DNA from 2 places in the Undibacterium sp. TJN19 genome. Region 1 is predicted to be linked to the other one. Evidence: riboswitches for the same ligand, from Rfam matches in the RefSeq annotation. Region 1 holds a riboswitch; the other holds the start of a gene.
What was found. Region 1 has a riboswitch for glycine ahead of ACO0LH_RS00505 (hypothetical protein). Riboswitches for the same ligand answer to the same signal wherever they lie in the genome.
Positions count from the first base shown of each region.

Region 2: another riboswitch for glycine. It lies ahead of gcvT (glycine cleavage system aminomethyltransferase GcvT); the one in region 1 lies ahead of ACO0LH_RS00505 (hypothetical protein).

Region 1 covers NZ_JBMPPL010000001.1:113,248-121,400, forward strand. The annotation lists gene ACO0LH_RS00490 (pyridoxal-phosphate dependent enzyme) at 1-155, shown strand, start outside; gene ACO0LH_RS00495 (trans-sulfuration enzyme family protein) at 152-1,345, shown strand; gene ACO0LH_RS00500 (hypothetical protein) at 1,375-1,506, shown strand; glycine riboswitch at 1,626-1,721, shown strand; glycine riboswitch at 1,722-1,834, shown strand; gene ACO0LH_RS00505 (hypothetical protein) at 2,313-3,038, shown strand; gene ACO0LH_RS00510 (C39 family peptidase) at 3,086-3,673, shown strand; gene ACO0LH_RS00515 (methyl-accepting chemotaxis protein) at 3,984-5,705, shown strand; gene ACO0LH_RS00520 (YkgJ family cysteine cluster protein) at 5,813-6,079, shown strand; gene ACO0LH_RS00525 (hypothetical protein) at 6,108-6,758, opposite strand; gene ACO0LH_RS00530 (hypothetical protein) at 6,755-7,420, opposite strand; gene ACO0LH_RS00535 (undecaprenyl-diphosphate phosphatase) at 7,689-8,153, shown strand, end outside.
Region 2 covers NZ_JBMPPL010000008.1:9,214-17,366, forward strand. The annotation lists gene ACO0LH_RS19860 (DUF2799 domain-containing protein) at 167-1,585, shown strand; gene ACO0LH_RS19865 (penicillin acylase family protein) at 1,692-4,088, shown strand; glycine riboswitch at 4,237-4,325, shown strand; glycine riboswitch at 4,337-4,475, shown strand; gene gcvT (glycine cleavage system aminomethyltransferase GcvT) at 4,556-5,686, shown strand; gene gcvH (glycine cleavage system protein GcvH) at 5,787-6,164, shown strand; gene gcvP (aminomethyl-transferring glycine dehydrogenase) at 6,281-8,153, shown strand, end outside.

The DNA of each region.
Region 1 (8,153 bases):
AAACACTGAGCCCGCAAGCCAGCCTCGATGATTTGCGCGCCATACTGAACCGTGGCCTGGTCGCCATCATTGCGACCAAACAGCCAGAAAAGCACTTCCATGGCCTGATCACCCGCTTTGACCTCCTTAACCATTTACGCAGGACACTTTCATGAGCTATCCAGAGTACAAAAAACCAGCCCAGCCACAAGCCTTTGGCACGCGTGTCATCCATGCCGGGCAATTCCCTGACCCGACGACAGGCGCGATCATGCCGCCGATTTATGCCACGTCGACCTATGTACAGGACAGCCCTGGCGTGCACAAGGGGCTTGATTATGGCCGCTCGCACAATCCCACGCGCTGGGCGCTGGAGCGTGCGGTTGCCGACCTCGAAGGCGGCGCGCAGGCTTTTGCCTTTGCCTCTGGCCTGGCTGCCATTGCCACCGTGCTGGAGATTGCCGACAGCGGCGCCCACATCATCGCCGGTGACGATATGTATGGCGGCAGCTACCGCCTGTTTGAGCGCGTGCGCAGGCGCAGTGCCGGTCTGGAGTTCACCTATGTGGATATGACCAAACCGGAGCAATTGCTGGCCGCCATACGCCCTGATACCAAAATGGTATGGGTGGAAACGCCGACCAACCCCATGCTGAAGCTGGCCGATTTGCGCGCCATTGGCAAGATCTGCCGTGAACGCGGCATCATCGCGATTGCTGACAACACCTTCGCCAGCCCGCGCGTGCAACGCCCGCTGGAGTTGGGTTTTGATATCGTCGTGCATTCGATGACGAAATACCTGAACGGCCATTCTGACATCATCGGCGGCATTGCCATTGTGGGTGGTGAACCGCATCAGGCAGAATGGCGCGAACGCCTGGGCTTTTTACAAAATTCAGTAGGCGCGATTGCCGGACCGTTTGACAGCTTTCTGGCACTGCGTGGCATCAAGACCCTGAATATCCGCGTTGAGCGCCATAATTCAAATGGCCTGGACCTGGCGCACTGGCTGGAACAGCAACCCAAGGTAAAGAAGGTGTATTACCCCGGTCTTGCCAGCCACCCGCAGCATGCACTGGCCAAACAGCAGATGGATGGCTTTGGCGGCATCATTTCCATTGACCTCGATACCGATCTCGCCGGCGCACGCCGCTTCCTTGAACGCTGCGAAGTCTTTGCGCTGGCAGAAAGCCTGGGCGGTGTTGAGAGTCTCATCGAACACCCGGCCATCATGACGCATGCAACGATACCGGCAGAACAAAGAGCCCTGCTCGGCATCACCGATTCTTTCGTGCGCCTGTCAGTCGGCATAGAAGACGTGGAAGACTTGCGCCGCGATCTGCAAAATGCGCTGGATGCGATCTGATATCAGCAATGTGTGCATGAAAATCAGGAATGAAATCAGGAATGAGGCTGGCTGGTGTGCCAAAGAGCTTCGCCTCGTCCCTGAGCGTTTGCGTGCATCCCGCATCCTGCAAGCTCTTGCGTGAACGCATAGCACTGGACTATCAGTCACGCTTTACCTAAGCACAGGATGCAATTTTGAAGTGTGCATTGCAACAACAAAATAATTTGTAAATGATTAACGCGTGAACTATGCTCATTTCTACAATCCATACAAGGGATTGGAACAAATGGGCTAAGGCCGCGTGATATCGGGAGAGACTGCCGCTACACCGCAGGGCAGCGCCGAAGGAGCAACCACCCCGGAAACTCTCAGGCAAAAGGACCGGTATGACATTTGAACTCTGAAGAGCTGCCGGATGTCGTCGCCCGGCACACCGAAGGAGCAAGCATGACACCGCCAACAGCGGTCACATGCGAAATCTCTCAGGTCCAGCACAGAGGGGGTATCCGCTGCGCAATTGCGCACGGACTACCCTTTTGACGCCGGGAGTCTGCATATCATGAAACCCACTGCATTTATCGGTGACACCGTCACCGTGACAGCCCCTGCCTGCGCGCTGGCAGCGTGCAGCAGCTTCGTAGCTGCGCACTCGCGACTGCGGTCTGCGCCAGTTAACCAGTACATATCTCATTTCACTACCAGCCTGCGATGGCAGCGCTGACCTGATCAGATTTCTCTCATCTCCGCTTCACCGCGGGTTCTGAAGTCCGGCATGTAACCCATGCCAGGTGGACTGTGACGACCAGAAAAAGTGAATGACCCGGTTACGGCAGCTATGACGGCGCGTACCCGGAAGACTCTCTGTTTTTAATCGCTACAGCTTTCGCTCGCAATACCCCGATGCCCGCTAGGACTGGTGGGCTTTTATTGTCATTCAACGAAGGAGCAATCAAGCATGAAACCGAACTCCGCATCAAGATTCACAATGAAACTCAACAAGGTGGCTATCGGCGCTGTCATCGTCAGTGCTGGCTATCTCATGGCATGTCCGCCATTACTCGCACAGACCACCGACCTCGCTGCCACATCGGATCAGGCACGTCTTGTCGGCGCGGCAGCGCAGCGAGACTTTGCGCAATTTGTACAATTCAACGTACAGGCACGCGGTGGCACCCTGCCTTCAGAGTTCCCGCTCGAAGTCAGCGATGTACAAGACCTGAAAGACGCCAAAATCAGCTATGGCTTCCCGGTCTACTCCATCCCGCCACAAGACATTCTGGCCGGGCGTGGTGACCTGCGCAGCATGGCCAAGGCCACCGGGGAATGGCGTTTCGTCATCACCCTGCATGACGCGCCTATTGGCATGGCAACACTCAGCCAGACCAATGGCCGCTGGGGCATCACCTCTTATGGCGGGGCAGTGTTGTCCAAAGATGTGGATGCGACGATGGCCGTGCATGGCAATGCAACACGCTCGAACGTACGCTTCATCCGCGTGTACCAGGCCATGTCGGATTTTCTGGAAGTGACTTCAGCGAGCGATGCCCGTACGCGGTTTGCACCCTTGCATTCAGCGCGTCAGGCATTGTTGCTGCAACAGCGCAGTGAAAAAACCGGCACCGCACCGGCCAATAACGGCCTGCTTGAACAAGGCGATTTCATTGACGCATTGCGCCTGTCGGTCAAAAGCAATATGGATGCTTTCCGCTGATTGCGGCAAGACCACCACCTGCTCAAAAAATAAATCAAGGAGATATCATGAAAAAAATTATTACCCGACTCTGCCTCGCCGCCAGCATCCTGCTGGCCCCCAGTGCCTTCGCACAATGGCGTGCACTGAACGTGCCGCTGGTAACGCAGGAACACAGCCAATGGTGCTGGGCCGGCAGCAGCCAGGCCCTGCTGAACTACTATAACCAGACGCCCAGCCAGTGCCAGATCGTCAACTGGGCCTATGGCCTTAACTACGCTTGCGGCAATACCAATTTCAACTGGAACAGCAACGCCAACCAGCCCAACTCCATGTATGGCTCATCAGGCAGTGTGCAAAACATCCTGGCGCATTGGGGCGTATCAAACTATGCCTACAACTATGCGTCGTCATGGAACACCGTCGTCAGCGATATCAATGCAAACCGCCCCTTTGTCATTCGTTATGGCTGGACCAATGGTGGCGGACATATCATGGTCGGCTCCGGTTATGAAGTCTACAACGGTACCAACTACGTCTACATCATGAACCCATGGCCGGGCGAAGGTAAAACCTACCGTACCTACAGCTCTGCCGTCTCCGACTATGACCATCAGTGGACGCATACGCAGCGCATGAATATCAGCGGTACATAAGCGACACTAAAAATGCTGGCTGAAGGTAATGTACCTGCCACCTTCAGCCAGCTAAATCAATTCACTACAGGACTGAATTATTTGATTGCGACCGGATGATATCAGCGGAAAAAAATAAAGGATAAAGTTATTTTATTTGCAAACATATATACCAATGCGCTGATAAAATAAACCTGCCTTAAATTTAATCACCGATATGGATAAATCTGTATAATTGCGCGCTGGAAACAATTCCACAAGACAACATACAGCATGCATCAAGCCTTGAATGCATTTTTCTACTGCCCTTCCGCCCATAAAAAGAAAATCTATGATCGCTCTGTTCAAACACCTTTCAGTAGGTAAGCGCCTTGGTGCAGGTTTTGCATTGATACTCGTCCTGTTTTTCATCACGACCTTCATCGCCATTCTGAAGCTCAATGCCGTTGCCGCTGCAACTGAAAACCTGCTGAAAGACCCGCTGGCGACAGAGCGCATGGTCAGTGACTGGTATCGCAATATCCATACCGGCGTGCGGCGCACGACGGCCATTGCGAAAAGTAGTGACCCCTCGCTTGCCAGCTATTTTGCCGAAGAACAGGCAGAATCAACCAGGACATCCGGGCTTTTGCAAAAAGGCATTTCCGAGCATATGAACAGTGCCGAAGAAATTGCATTGTTCAAGGAAATTGGTATACAGCGCCAAGCCTATCTTGACGCCAGAAACAAAATTGTCGAGCTGAAAAAAGAAGGCAAAGTCGATGAAGCCAGCGCTGCGCTGGACAAAGAATTTATCCCCGCCTCTGGGAAGTACGTCAAAAAAATCGAAGAAATGCTGGCCATGCAACGCAAGCAGATTGATGATACTGCCGCAGACATACAACAAACCTACCAGACCAGCCGTTTGCTGCTGATCGCCCTGTCGGTCATTGCGGCCCTGTTATCGGCAGTCTGCGCATGGATGATGACGACATCGATTACCAGACCTCTGGCCAGAGCAACCGCTGTCGCACAAAACATGGCTCAGGGTGATCTGAGTGAAACCATACAGATACACCTGAACGATGAAATCGGCCAGATGATGCATGCGATCAATGGCATCAACACCGGCTTGAGCGGTGTTATCGGTGAAGTGCGTCATGGCACCGAAACCATCAATGTCGCCGCTTCTGAAATCGCCAATGGCAATGCTGATCTGTCGTCACGTACAGAATCGCAGGCAAGCTCGCTACAACAAACTGCATCGTCGATGGAAGAACTGACCTCTACCGTCAAACAGAATGCCGACAATGCACGGCAGGCTAACCAACTAGTGATCTCTGCTTCTGGCGTTGCCGTCAAGGGTGGCGAAGTGGTCGGCCAGGTGGTTGCCACCATGGGATCAATCAAGGAAAGTTCAGGCAAAATCGTCGACATCATTTCCGTCATCGATGGCATTGCATTTCAAACCAATATCCTGGCACTGAATGCGGCCGTCGAAGCAGCCCGCGCTGGCGAACAGGGCCGCGGTTTTGCCGTGGTCGCTTCTGAAGTACGTAACCTGGCACAGCGCAGTGCCTCTGCCGCCAAGGAAATCAAGCATCTGATCGACGATTCCGTCGGCAAGGTCGAACATGGCAGCAAGCTGGTGGATACTGCCGGCAAGACCATGCAGGAAATTGTCACCAGCGTCCAGCATGTGGCCGACATCATGAGTGAAATCACCGCTGCCAGTCAGGAGCAAAGCGCCGGTATCGAACAAGTGAACCTGGCCGTGACCCAGATGGATGAAATGACACAGCAAAACGCCGCCCTGGTCGAAGAAGCCGCTGCCGCTGCAGAAAGCATGCAGGAGCAATCAGCCAGGCTGACTGAACTGGTGGCCAGGTTCAGCATCATCCCGCAGCAATATGAAGCTCCGGCCCTCGCCATCAAAACACAGGCCAGCCGGCCAGCACCTGCGCTGGCAAGAGCCGCCCGCACCGTGGCGAAACCGGCAAAACTCGCACTAAGACAGGCACGAGCAAAAAAAGTGAGCTCCGCCAAAGCCGACAATGACTGGGAAGAGTTTTAAATTTTACGCCATCAGCAATTGACGAAAACACCCTGCCACCTGCACGGTGTTTTTATTTCTGGAAGTCTTTAAGCCTGCAACATCGCGACATCCGATAAAATACGGGTATGAGCACCAAACTGACCTGCCGCCCCTTATGTGCCGCCTGCTGCATTGCGCCATCCATCACCAGCCCCATACCCGGCATGCCGAATGGGAAACCCGCTGGTGTACCCTGCGTGCAATTGATGGATGATTTGCGCTGTGCAATTTTTGGCAAACCTGAACGGCCCGCCTGCTGCTCTGGCTTGCAGGCTTCAGATGAAATGTGCGGCACAGACAGATTGCAGGCAATACACTGGCTTGACGATCTCGAGCGTGCAACTGCACCTTAGCATCTTCGCGAACCTGAATCACCCCATCCTAAATCTTGATCCGCATCGAATCCCCGCTCAAAAAGAACAGGGAAATACCGTCATCATTCTGACTGATGCGGATGACCGACTGTTCCAGGCTGGCGGCGTATAGCTTGCTGCCGTCGGGGCGGAAGATGCCGAACCACATGCGGTGGGTACTGGTGCGCGAGTTGGCCGCCAGCAAAAGGTAATCGCGACCAGCTATCTGTATGCGCGTGGCTTGCAGGTCGCCCATATAAAAGGCGGCGGGTATGCGTTCGAGCAAGACGCGTATGCCATCATGGTGTACCTGTATCAGCAAACCATTGTCGGTACCGGAACGGACGAAATTGAATTCAAATGACGCCATCCTAGTGGGCGTATTGCGGGTGATGTGCACATGCTCGGCAAAGTCGGCAAAATAATTGTTGCGGTTGCTACGCTGCCTGGCTGGCACTACTTCCTTGATGATCTCGGTCTGCACGTGCTTCTCCTTAAATTCCTGGTAATTCCAGGCTTCTTCCCTGACTGCATCAGAATCGCGCGCTGCGCCTGCAATGCCGCCACCCACCATCGGCAAGGGCACAAAGCAGGCACTTAAGCCCGTGCACAAACCAATACTTAAACCTGCCCTGATGCCCCGCGCAATACGCTTTGCGAAGCATTTGACTGCACTCATCTTCTTTCCACAACCAGGGGATGCAAGACCAGGCGTTGACCCGCGCCACGCGTATCAACCATGGAAAACCCGTCTGCATGCTCGATAAATTGCCAGTTGCCATGTGGCAGACCAGCGCGATAAACGGTACTGCCGTCAGCACCAAACACGGCCAGCCACAAAGGCCGGTGCATGAAACTGTTAGCCAGGGCCAGCAGATAGATGTCTCTGCCGACGCTTAACCTGGCCACTTCAAGGCGGCGGTAACTTTGCCTGCCCGTAAAACCTTGCGGTATCGCCTCGCTCAGTACAAACTGGCCATTGCTGCTGATTTGCAGTTCATCGGATTGCTGTACGGTCATGGTTGACATGCCCGGGTTACCCAGATGGTTGGCCGTTTTATAGGTCACAACAAATTCCTGCAGGCGCGAAGGCACGCTGTCATCGACCAGAATATGTTGTGAAAACTGGGCGAAATGCTGGTTGGCATCTGGCATGCGCCAGATGAATTGCTGATTGATTGTTAATACCTCAACCTGGGGTGAACGGTATTCAGGCAGGTCGGCATTGCCTGCATCAGCCCTGTCAGCATGGCCAGGCATGCTGGAACAGGCGGTCAGTCCCAGCACCAGGCCCGCAGCCAAGCTGCACTTGATGATGTTGCTGAGGCTGTTAGTGGACATCTGCATGAGTGGGCTGAAGCGAAAACCTGAAAACATTGAAGTCAGAAGTATCGCCAGCCACTTGCATCATCACAACGCAATTTAAGAAAGTACCGTAATACGATACCTGACGTGCAGATTGCTGCTATTTTGCAATTGCCTGGGCAGGCTTGCTGCCGTCATGGCCAATGTCAGCTGAAAACGGCTTGCCTCTACCTAAAATTCTCGCAGGCCAGGGGTGCGGCATGCTAAGCTTCGTGCCGGTCAAAACTTAATTTTTTAGCGCGCTATGGACTTCTTGCTTGCCGTCAAAATCATCATCATGGGTATCGTCGAAGGTCTGACGGAATTTTTACCAATTTCTTCTACTGGTCACCTGATCCTGACCGGCAGCCTGTTGAATTTCACGACAGAAACAGCCAAGGTATTTGAAATTGTGATACAGGCAGGTGCGATATTTGCAGTGTGCTGGGAATATAGACAAAAAATTATCTCTGTGGTGAGGGGCCTGGCCAGTGACGCCAGGGCGCGCAAATTTGCCATCAACCTGGTGGTAGCGTTTTTGCCAGCGGCCATCCTGGGCGTGCTGTTCATCAAGAAAATCAAGGCCCTGCTGTTTGCCCCCGTGCCTGTGGCAATGGCCTTCATCATCGGCGGCATCATCATCCTGATCGTGGAACGCAAGCAAAAACAGCTTGATGCAGAAGATGTCAATCATGCCCGCATACAATCGGTGGATGACATGAGCATCATG
Region 2 (8,153 bases), on a different contig from region 1:
AGCAAAGAAGGTAGATGATGTTGCAGTTGTCAATATCAATAGCAATTGTCAGTCTTTTTATGTGAATCAATTGATAGTTGCCAATTGTGGCGGTTACGTCAGCAGATTTTGTCAACAAATGTATCTTGTCAAACGTTGATGCAGCATTCTTAACAGAAAGGCAGATATGCGTATCCGCATCCAGCAAGTCAGGACCATCATTAGCTTGATAACAATTACTTCGGCAATTGCGGCAAGCAGCATTTTACTCAGTGGCTGTCAAAGCACCATGACACGCGTCAATGATTGCAAAGTGGGTGACTGGGTCAGTATCGGTACGAAAGATGGCGCAGAGGGCCTGGACAAGCGTTTTGATGATCGCCGCCGTTTTTGTTCACTGGTTGATGGCGACAAGATCAAGGCTGAATCATCCGCCAACTATGATCAGGGCTGGTTGCTGGGAAATTATCAATACTGGTCAAGCCTAGGCCGTGAAGACGGGCGTGCTGCCCGTGCCATCAGCTATTTCGAGAGCCAGTCAAAATCACAGACTACTCAGCGTAATCACACGCCCTTGAATCACCACGCCTATGAACAAGGCTGGCAGCAGGGTAATGCAGATTACTGGTATCAGACTGGCATGCAGGACGGCAAAGCCGCACGCAATGCTGGTGAAGAAGAATCAAGGGCAAAGGCCGGCGCGGCAATCGGTTTTCAGTTGGCCGCGTATCAGCATGGCTGGCGCGATGGCAATTATGCCTATTGGGAGCAAACTGGATATCAGGATGCACATGACGGGATTCCCGACCTTGAGTTACAAGGCAGGGCTAAAAAGGCTGCGTCAGCCGGGTTGCTGGTACGTGAAGATGCCTATCACACTGGCTGGAGCCGTGAGATCGTCGAATACTGGAAAAACCTGGGCTGGAATGATGCTGTTTCTGGCCGTGATATTCATACCCGGCGTGACGATGCGCAAAAGCGCGGATTAAAGATCTTTGAGACTGAATACCAGAAAAAATGGGAACAGCGACTGCAACAATACTGGCAAGACATGGGCAATAAAGATGGCTATGGATATCCTGACCAGTTAGAGCAACGCATGGCGAACGCCCGTCGCGACAATGTATTTGTGATTGCGCAGACCCGCGCTCTGTATCAACAGGCATGGGCAAATCAAAATGCGCGTTACTGCACCGTTGAGAATGCATTTAACTGGGGACGGCAAAATCAGGCGATGGCGGTGGAGGTCTGCAATGCCGGCATGCAAAACCAGTTAAGACGCGCCTTGCTGGGCGGTCAGGATTACGAAAACCTGGCGCGCAGGCAGCGTGATGCACACAATGACTTGCTCGTCAATAATGACCGTTATGAAGATGCCGAACGTAAATTGCGCCGTCTTGAGCAGGAAATCAAACGCGATCAGGACGACAAAAATCGCCCAAAAAATGAAGACACTGCCAATATCGATAAAAGGCGTGAGCGCGAACATCATGATCTGCACGACATCATGAATAATGTGCGCCGCAAGATTGATGAGCTGAAAACATGGGAATTTCGTTATGAGCAGCAGATGCAGCAAATCAAGCGTGATCTCTACCTGAATTGAAGTCTTATAACTTGTTCACAAATCGGGCTTGCAACGACTGTGTGATCGGCGTGTAGAATTAGAGGAATTGATATGCAGTAGATATTCTCGCGCTGAAAGCCAAGTGATGAAACGTGTATTGAAATGGATAGCCCTGATATTGTTGCTGCTGGTCCTGACGCTGGGGGCGGCACTGGGCTGGTATTTGCACGGCAAGCGTGTTGAGCGCTCTGGCAGCGTCAATCTGCAAAACCTCAGTGCAGAAGTCATCGTTCAGTATGATGAACGCGGCGTCCCGCATATCCAGGCAAAAAACGAAGCCGATATGTATCGTGCCCTTGGTTATGTACATGCCCAGGACCGGCTGTTCCAGATGGAAATGGTACGCCGCCTGGCCAATGGTGAGCTGGCAGAAATACTGGGCCCCAAACTGCTGGATCTGGATCGCCTGTTCCGCACTCTGGGCTTGCGCGCGCATGCGACCGCTTATGCTGCAAAGCTCGATAAAACCGCAGCCTCTAGCAAAGCACTGGATGCGTATCTTGATGGTATCAACCAGTTCCAGGCCACCCACCCGGCCCCGCTGGAATTTGATTTGCTGCATATTCCCAAACGTCCCTTTACGCCAGCAGACACGATCGCTGTATCTGGTTATATGGCCTATAGCTTTGCTGCTGCGTTTCGTACTGAACCCGTCCTGACGCATATCCGTGACAAGCTTGGCCCAGAGTACCTGCGTATCTTCGATCTCGATAATCATCCCCAGGGCGCGTTGCAGGCATCGCGCCAGCTTGATGCCGGCGACTGGCAAAAACTGGATCGGCTGGCCCAGCTCAGCCAGCAGGCAATAGAACAAACCGGTTTGCCACAATTTGAAGGCAGCAACGCCTGGGTGGTGGCGGGTAGCCACACTGCCAGCGGCAAACCTTTGCTGGCCGGTGATCCCCATATCGCTTTCTCTGCACCATCGGTCTGGTATGAAGCGCATTTGTCGGCACCGGGCTTTGAATTGTATGGTCATCATCAGGCCCTGAACCCCATGGCCTTGTTGGGACATAACCAGCAATTTGGCTGGAGTCTGACCATGTTTCAAAATGATGACCTGGATTTGATCGCGGAAAAAGTCAACCCGCAAAACCCGGAGCAGGTCTGGTATCACGGTCAGTGGGTCAATATGCAGACACGCGAAGAAACCATCGCCGTCAAAGGCGCGCCGACAGTGACCCTGAAACTGAGAAGCTCGCCGCATGGGCCTATTATTACCGATGCCTTCAAAGACAATTTCGGTAGCACACCAGTGGCAATGTGGTGGGCTTTCCTGGAAACTGAAAACCCGGTGCTGGATGCCTTCTATGAATTGAATCGCGCCGAAACCCTGCAAAAAGCCAGAGCCGCCGCAAGCAAGATACATGCACCCGGCCTGAACGTGGTGTGGGCCAATGCCAGTGGTGATATAGGCTGGTGGGCTGCTGCCAAACTCGTCAAACGACCAGCTGCCGTCAACCCCGCACTGATACTCGATGGCAGTACCGAGCAGGCTGACAAGCTTGGTTACTCGCCATTTTCAGATAACCCGCAAGAAGAAAATCCTGCACGTGGATATATCATTTCTGCCAATCGTGAACCGGCACAAAACGCAGCCCTGCCTATAGCTGGTTACTACAACCTGCCAGAGCGTGCACGCCGCCTTGACAGCTTGCTGGCGCAAGCTGGCGTGAAATGGGATCAAAAGAACAGCCAGGCACTACAGCTTGATAACAGGACCGATTATGCCCGTCAGGTCTTGCAACTGGTGTTGCCTATCCTGAAAAAACAGGTTATCGACGCCGATGGCCAGCGCTTGCTGGCGCAACTGGAAAAATGGGATGGCAGTTATCAGGCCGACCGTGTATCACCAACGATATTCAGCCAGTTCCTGTATCAACTGACTTATGCAGCGATGGCCGATAAAGTGGGGGAGGTGCAATTCAAGAACCTGTTACGCACACGTGTACTGGACGCCGCATTACCACGCCTGCTGGCTGATGAGCATTCCCCTTGGTGGGATAACCGCAAGACCAGGGCTATCGAGACCAGGGACGATATTGTCGGTCTTGCATGGCGTGACAGCATCACGCATCTGCAAAATACCTTCGGTTCAGACAGCAAACAATGGACCTGGGGCAGGGCACATACACTGACACATAATCACCCGCTGGCCCAGCAAAAACCGCTGGACAAAATATTTAATGTGGGGCCTTTCCATGTGCCTGGTGGGCGTGAAGTGCCAAATAATTTATCTGGCCCTATTGGCCCGGCACCCTGGGCTGTCGTGTATGGGCCATCTACCCGTCGTCTTATCGATTTCGCCGATGCCAGCAAGGCGCTGGGTATCAACCCGGTAGGGCAAAGCGGGGTGTTGTTTGATGCGCATTACAATGATCAAGCGGCCAGCTATGCAGCAGGCAATTATGTGCCGCAGTATTTGAGCGCAAAAGATGTGGCGGCGCATGTCAGCAGTACATTGGTATTGCGCAGTAAATAAGATGACTAGCGAGGATGACCAGCGAGGATGACCGTCAGCATAAGTTTGAATAAATTGCTTTTTGATACATAAACGGCAATTTGTGCAGGCTTTTTGTAAATATTTAAACCCGAAACTATCCAAGCCCTTGCAAGCCTTATATAATCGCGCTACTTGATCGGGAGAGCGTGACGAAAGTTACCGCCGAAGGGGCTAATACCCAAAAAACTCTCAGGCACAAAGGACCGATCAACGGGGTAGTTAAAAGTTGCCCCAACTCTGGAGAGCGGTAGCGGCAGACACGTTTATTTTTATAAATATTCGCCGTACTACCCACCGAAGGTGCGCACGGGCAGCAAACATACATTGCTCCCGTAATCTCTCAGGTACCAGGACAGAGGGGTATGCGATTTCAGCGCATGCGGCGTTTATTCGTCGGCATGCGCGTGTTCGTCCCTTCAATCTGGCAACCTGGTAATGAGGCACTCATGACGCAAGCAGCGACATCACTCAAGGCAACTCCCCTCAATGCAGCCCATCGTGCGGCTGGCGCAAAAATGGTTGATTTTGGCGGCTGGGACATGCCTGTCAACTATGGTTCCCAAATCGAAGAACATCATGCAGTGCGCACTGATTGCGGCATGTTTGATGTATCCCATATGTGCGTCGTTGATTTGCAGGGCGAAAATGTGCGCAGCTTCCTGCGTGGCCTGGTGGCCAATAATGTTGATAAATTGCAGGTGGCGGGCAAGGCCCTGTATTCCTGCATGCTGAAGCCTGAAGGCACGGTCATCGACGACCTAATCATTTATTTCTTCAGCGAAAACTGGTTCCGTCTCGTCGTCAATGCCGGCACGGCAGAAAAAGACATTGCCTGGATGAATGCCCGCAATGCAGAAACCAATAGCGGTCTGACCATAACCCAGCGCCGCGATGGTGCAGACGCTTTCGCTCTCGTAGCAGTGCAGGGCCCAAATGCCCGCGCCAAGGCATGGGAAGTCTTGCCAGAAACCAAGGCAGCTAGCGCAGAAATCAAACCTTTCAACGCAGTCATCGTCGCCGACACGTCCTTTGGTGAAGTCATGGTGGCACGCACTGGTTATACTGGTGAAGACGGTTTTGAAATTGCCGTATCTGCTGACCGCGTAACAGATTTCTGGAATGCCCTGGTTGCAGCCGGTGTCAAACCTGCTGGCCTCGGTGCGCGTGACACCCTGCGTCTGGAAGCTGGCATGAATCTGTATGGCCAGGATATGGACGAAACAGTCAACCCCCTCGATGCTGGCTTGGCATGGACCATAGACTTGGTCAGTGAACGCGATTTCGTTGGCAAGCAAGCATTGCAAACACAAGGCCAGAATGCCCAGTTCCTGGGTTTGATCCTGCGTGAAAAAGGCGGCATCCTGCGCGCCCATCAAAAAGTAGTGTGCGCACAAGGCGAAGGCGAAATCACCAGCGGCACGTTCAGCCCGACCATGGAACAGGCAATTGCACTGGCGCGTTTGCCTATGGGCGTGTCTGTAGGCGATACTGTGCATGTTGTTATCCGTGACAAGCAATTGGCCGCATCTGTCGTCAAACTGCCTTTTGTCCGTAATGGCAAAATCCTGGCCGTATAATTTGATCTGCAAGCTGTACTGTGTATTTGTTCACTCTTGTACAGCTTCATTTGATTAGCCACTCATTAATTCAAAACAATTTATTTATCTGGAGCCCATCATGAACGTACCAGCAGACCTGAAATACACGACATCCCACGAATGGGTACGCACAGAAGCAGACGGCACGATCACTGTCGGCATTACTGAATTTGCTCAGGATGCTTTGGGCGATATCGTTTTCGTTGACCTGCCTAAAGTTGGTACAGTACTCGACGCTGGCAAGGATTGCGCCGTGGTTGAATCCGTCAAAGCAGCGGGCGATATTTATGCACCGGTGACTGGTGAAGTTGTCGGTATCAACGAAGCACTGGCCGATGCACCAGAATCCATCAATGCCGATGCGTTTGCTGCATGGCTGTTCAAACTGAAGCCAGCCAATATTGCTGATGTTGATGCCTTGATGAATGCTGAAGCTTACGCAAAAAATATTGCTTAATTAATGCATATAAGGTGGCCTGATGGTCACCTTATTGCTTTGGATTTGCCTGAGTGCGGTTTGCCCTGCATAGTTCCGCCTGATATCCCACGTTACTCTTCTGTACCCCATATACCATGACCCGTCCTTCACTGACCCAACTGGAAGCGCATGACGCTTTCATCGCTCGACATATCGGCCCTTCTGAAGCAGAACAAGCCGCCATGCTGAAAACCCTGGGCTATGCTGACCGCACAGCCCTGATTGATGCCATCGTCCCGGCCAATATCCGCCGTCACGATGTGCTGCCACTGGCGCAATTCACAGAAGCCAAGTCCGAACAGGAAGCACTGGCCACATTGAAGGCACTGGCGTCGAAAAACCGTGTACTGAAGTCTTTGATTGGTCAGGGTTATTACAACACGCATACGCCTGGCGTTATCCTGCGCAATATCTTTGAAAACCCTGCCTGGTACACAGCTTACACACCGTACCAGCCAGAGATTTCCCAAGGCCGCCTGGAAGCCATTTTGAACTTCCAGCAAGTCATCACGGACCTGACTGGCATGGACATCGCCAATGCCTCGATGCTCGATGAAGGCACGGCTGCGGCTGAAGCCATGACGTTGATACAGCGCGTAGGCAAATCCAAATCCAATGTGTTTTATGTGGCAGCCGATGTCTTGCCACAAACCCGTGAAATCATAGAAACCCGCGCCAAGCCACTGGGTATAGAAGTACGTACCTGCGCTGGCAATGAAGCGCTGGACAATGATTGCTTCGGCGTCTTGTTGCAATACCCCGGCGTTGATGGTTCCATCATGGATTACCGTGAATACGCAGCAGCCTTGCATGCCAAGGGCGCGATGGTCATCGCTGCTGCCGATTTGCTGGCACTGACACTGATCGCGTCCCCAGGCGAGTGGGGTGCTGACGTTGTTGTTGGTAACAGCCAACGCTTTGGCGTACCACTGGGTTTTGGTGGCCCGCATGCAGGCTATATGGGTACACGCGATGCGTTCAAGCGCAGCATGCCTGGCCGCTTGGTTGGTGTGACGATTGATGCGCAAGGCAACAAGGCTTATCGCCTGGCCCTGCAAACACGCGAACAACATATCCGCCGCGAAAAAGCCACATCGAATATCTGTACTGCCCAGGTGTTGCTGGCAGTGATCGCTTCCATGTATGCCGTCTATCACGGCCCTGCAGGCTTGCGTCAGATTGCTTTGCGCATACACTGCCTGACTGGTATTTTGGCTGGCGGTCTGAAACAACAGGGTCTGGCTATCGCCAACACTACTTACTTCGACACCCTCACAGTCAATGTCGCCAATGCTGCTGCCTACCATCAAGCTGCCCAGGCTGCGGGCTACAATCTGCGTCAGATTAGCGCAACACAGGTTGGCGTCTCTCTTGATGAGACAGTCACACGTGCTGATGTTGAAGCTTTGTGGGCAATTTTTGCCAAAGCAAGTGGCATCACAACAACGCCAGATTTTACGGCGATAGAAGCTGGCGTCAATGATGCTTACCCGGCAGCACTGACACGTGGCACAACTTATCTGACACATCCAACGTTCAACCGCTATCACGCAGAACATGAAATGCTGCGCTATCTGCGCAGCCTGGCTGACAAAGACCTGGCGCTGGACCGCACCATGATACCGCTGGGTTCATGCACGATGAAACTGAACGCCACCAGCGAAATGATTCCTGTGACCTGGCCAGAATTTTCCAGCATCCATCCATTCGCGCCAAATGACCAGACCATCGGTTACCGCGAAATGATCGATCAGCTCGAAGCCATGTTGTGCGCAGCAACCGGTTACGACGCCGTATCCCTGCAGCCAAATGCCGGTTCCCAAGGTGAATACGCGGGCTTGCTGGTGATCCAGGCTTACCACGCTTCCCGTGGTGAGGCACACCGCAATATCTGCCTGATCCCATCTTCTGCACACGGTACCAATCCAGCATCTGCCAGCATGGTAGGCATGGACGTGGTTGTGGTTG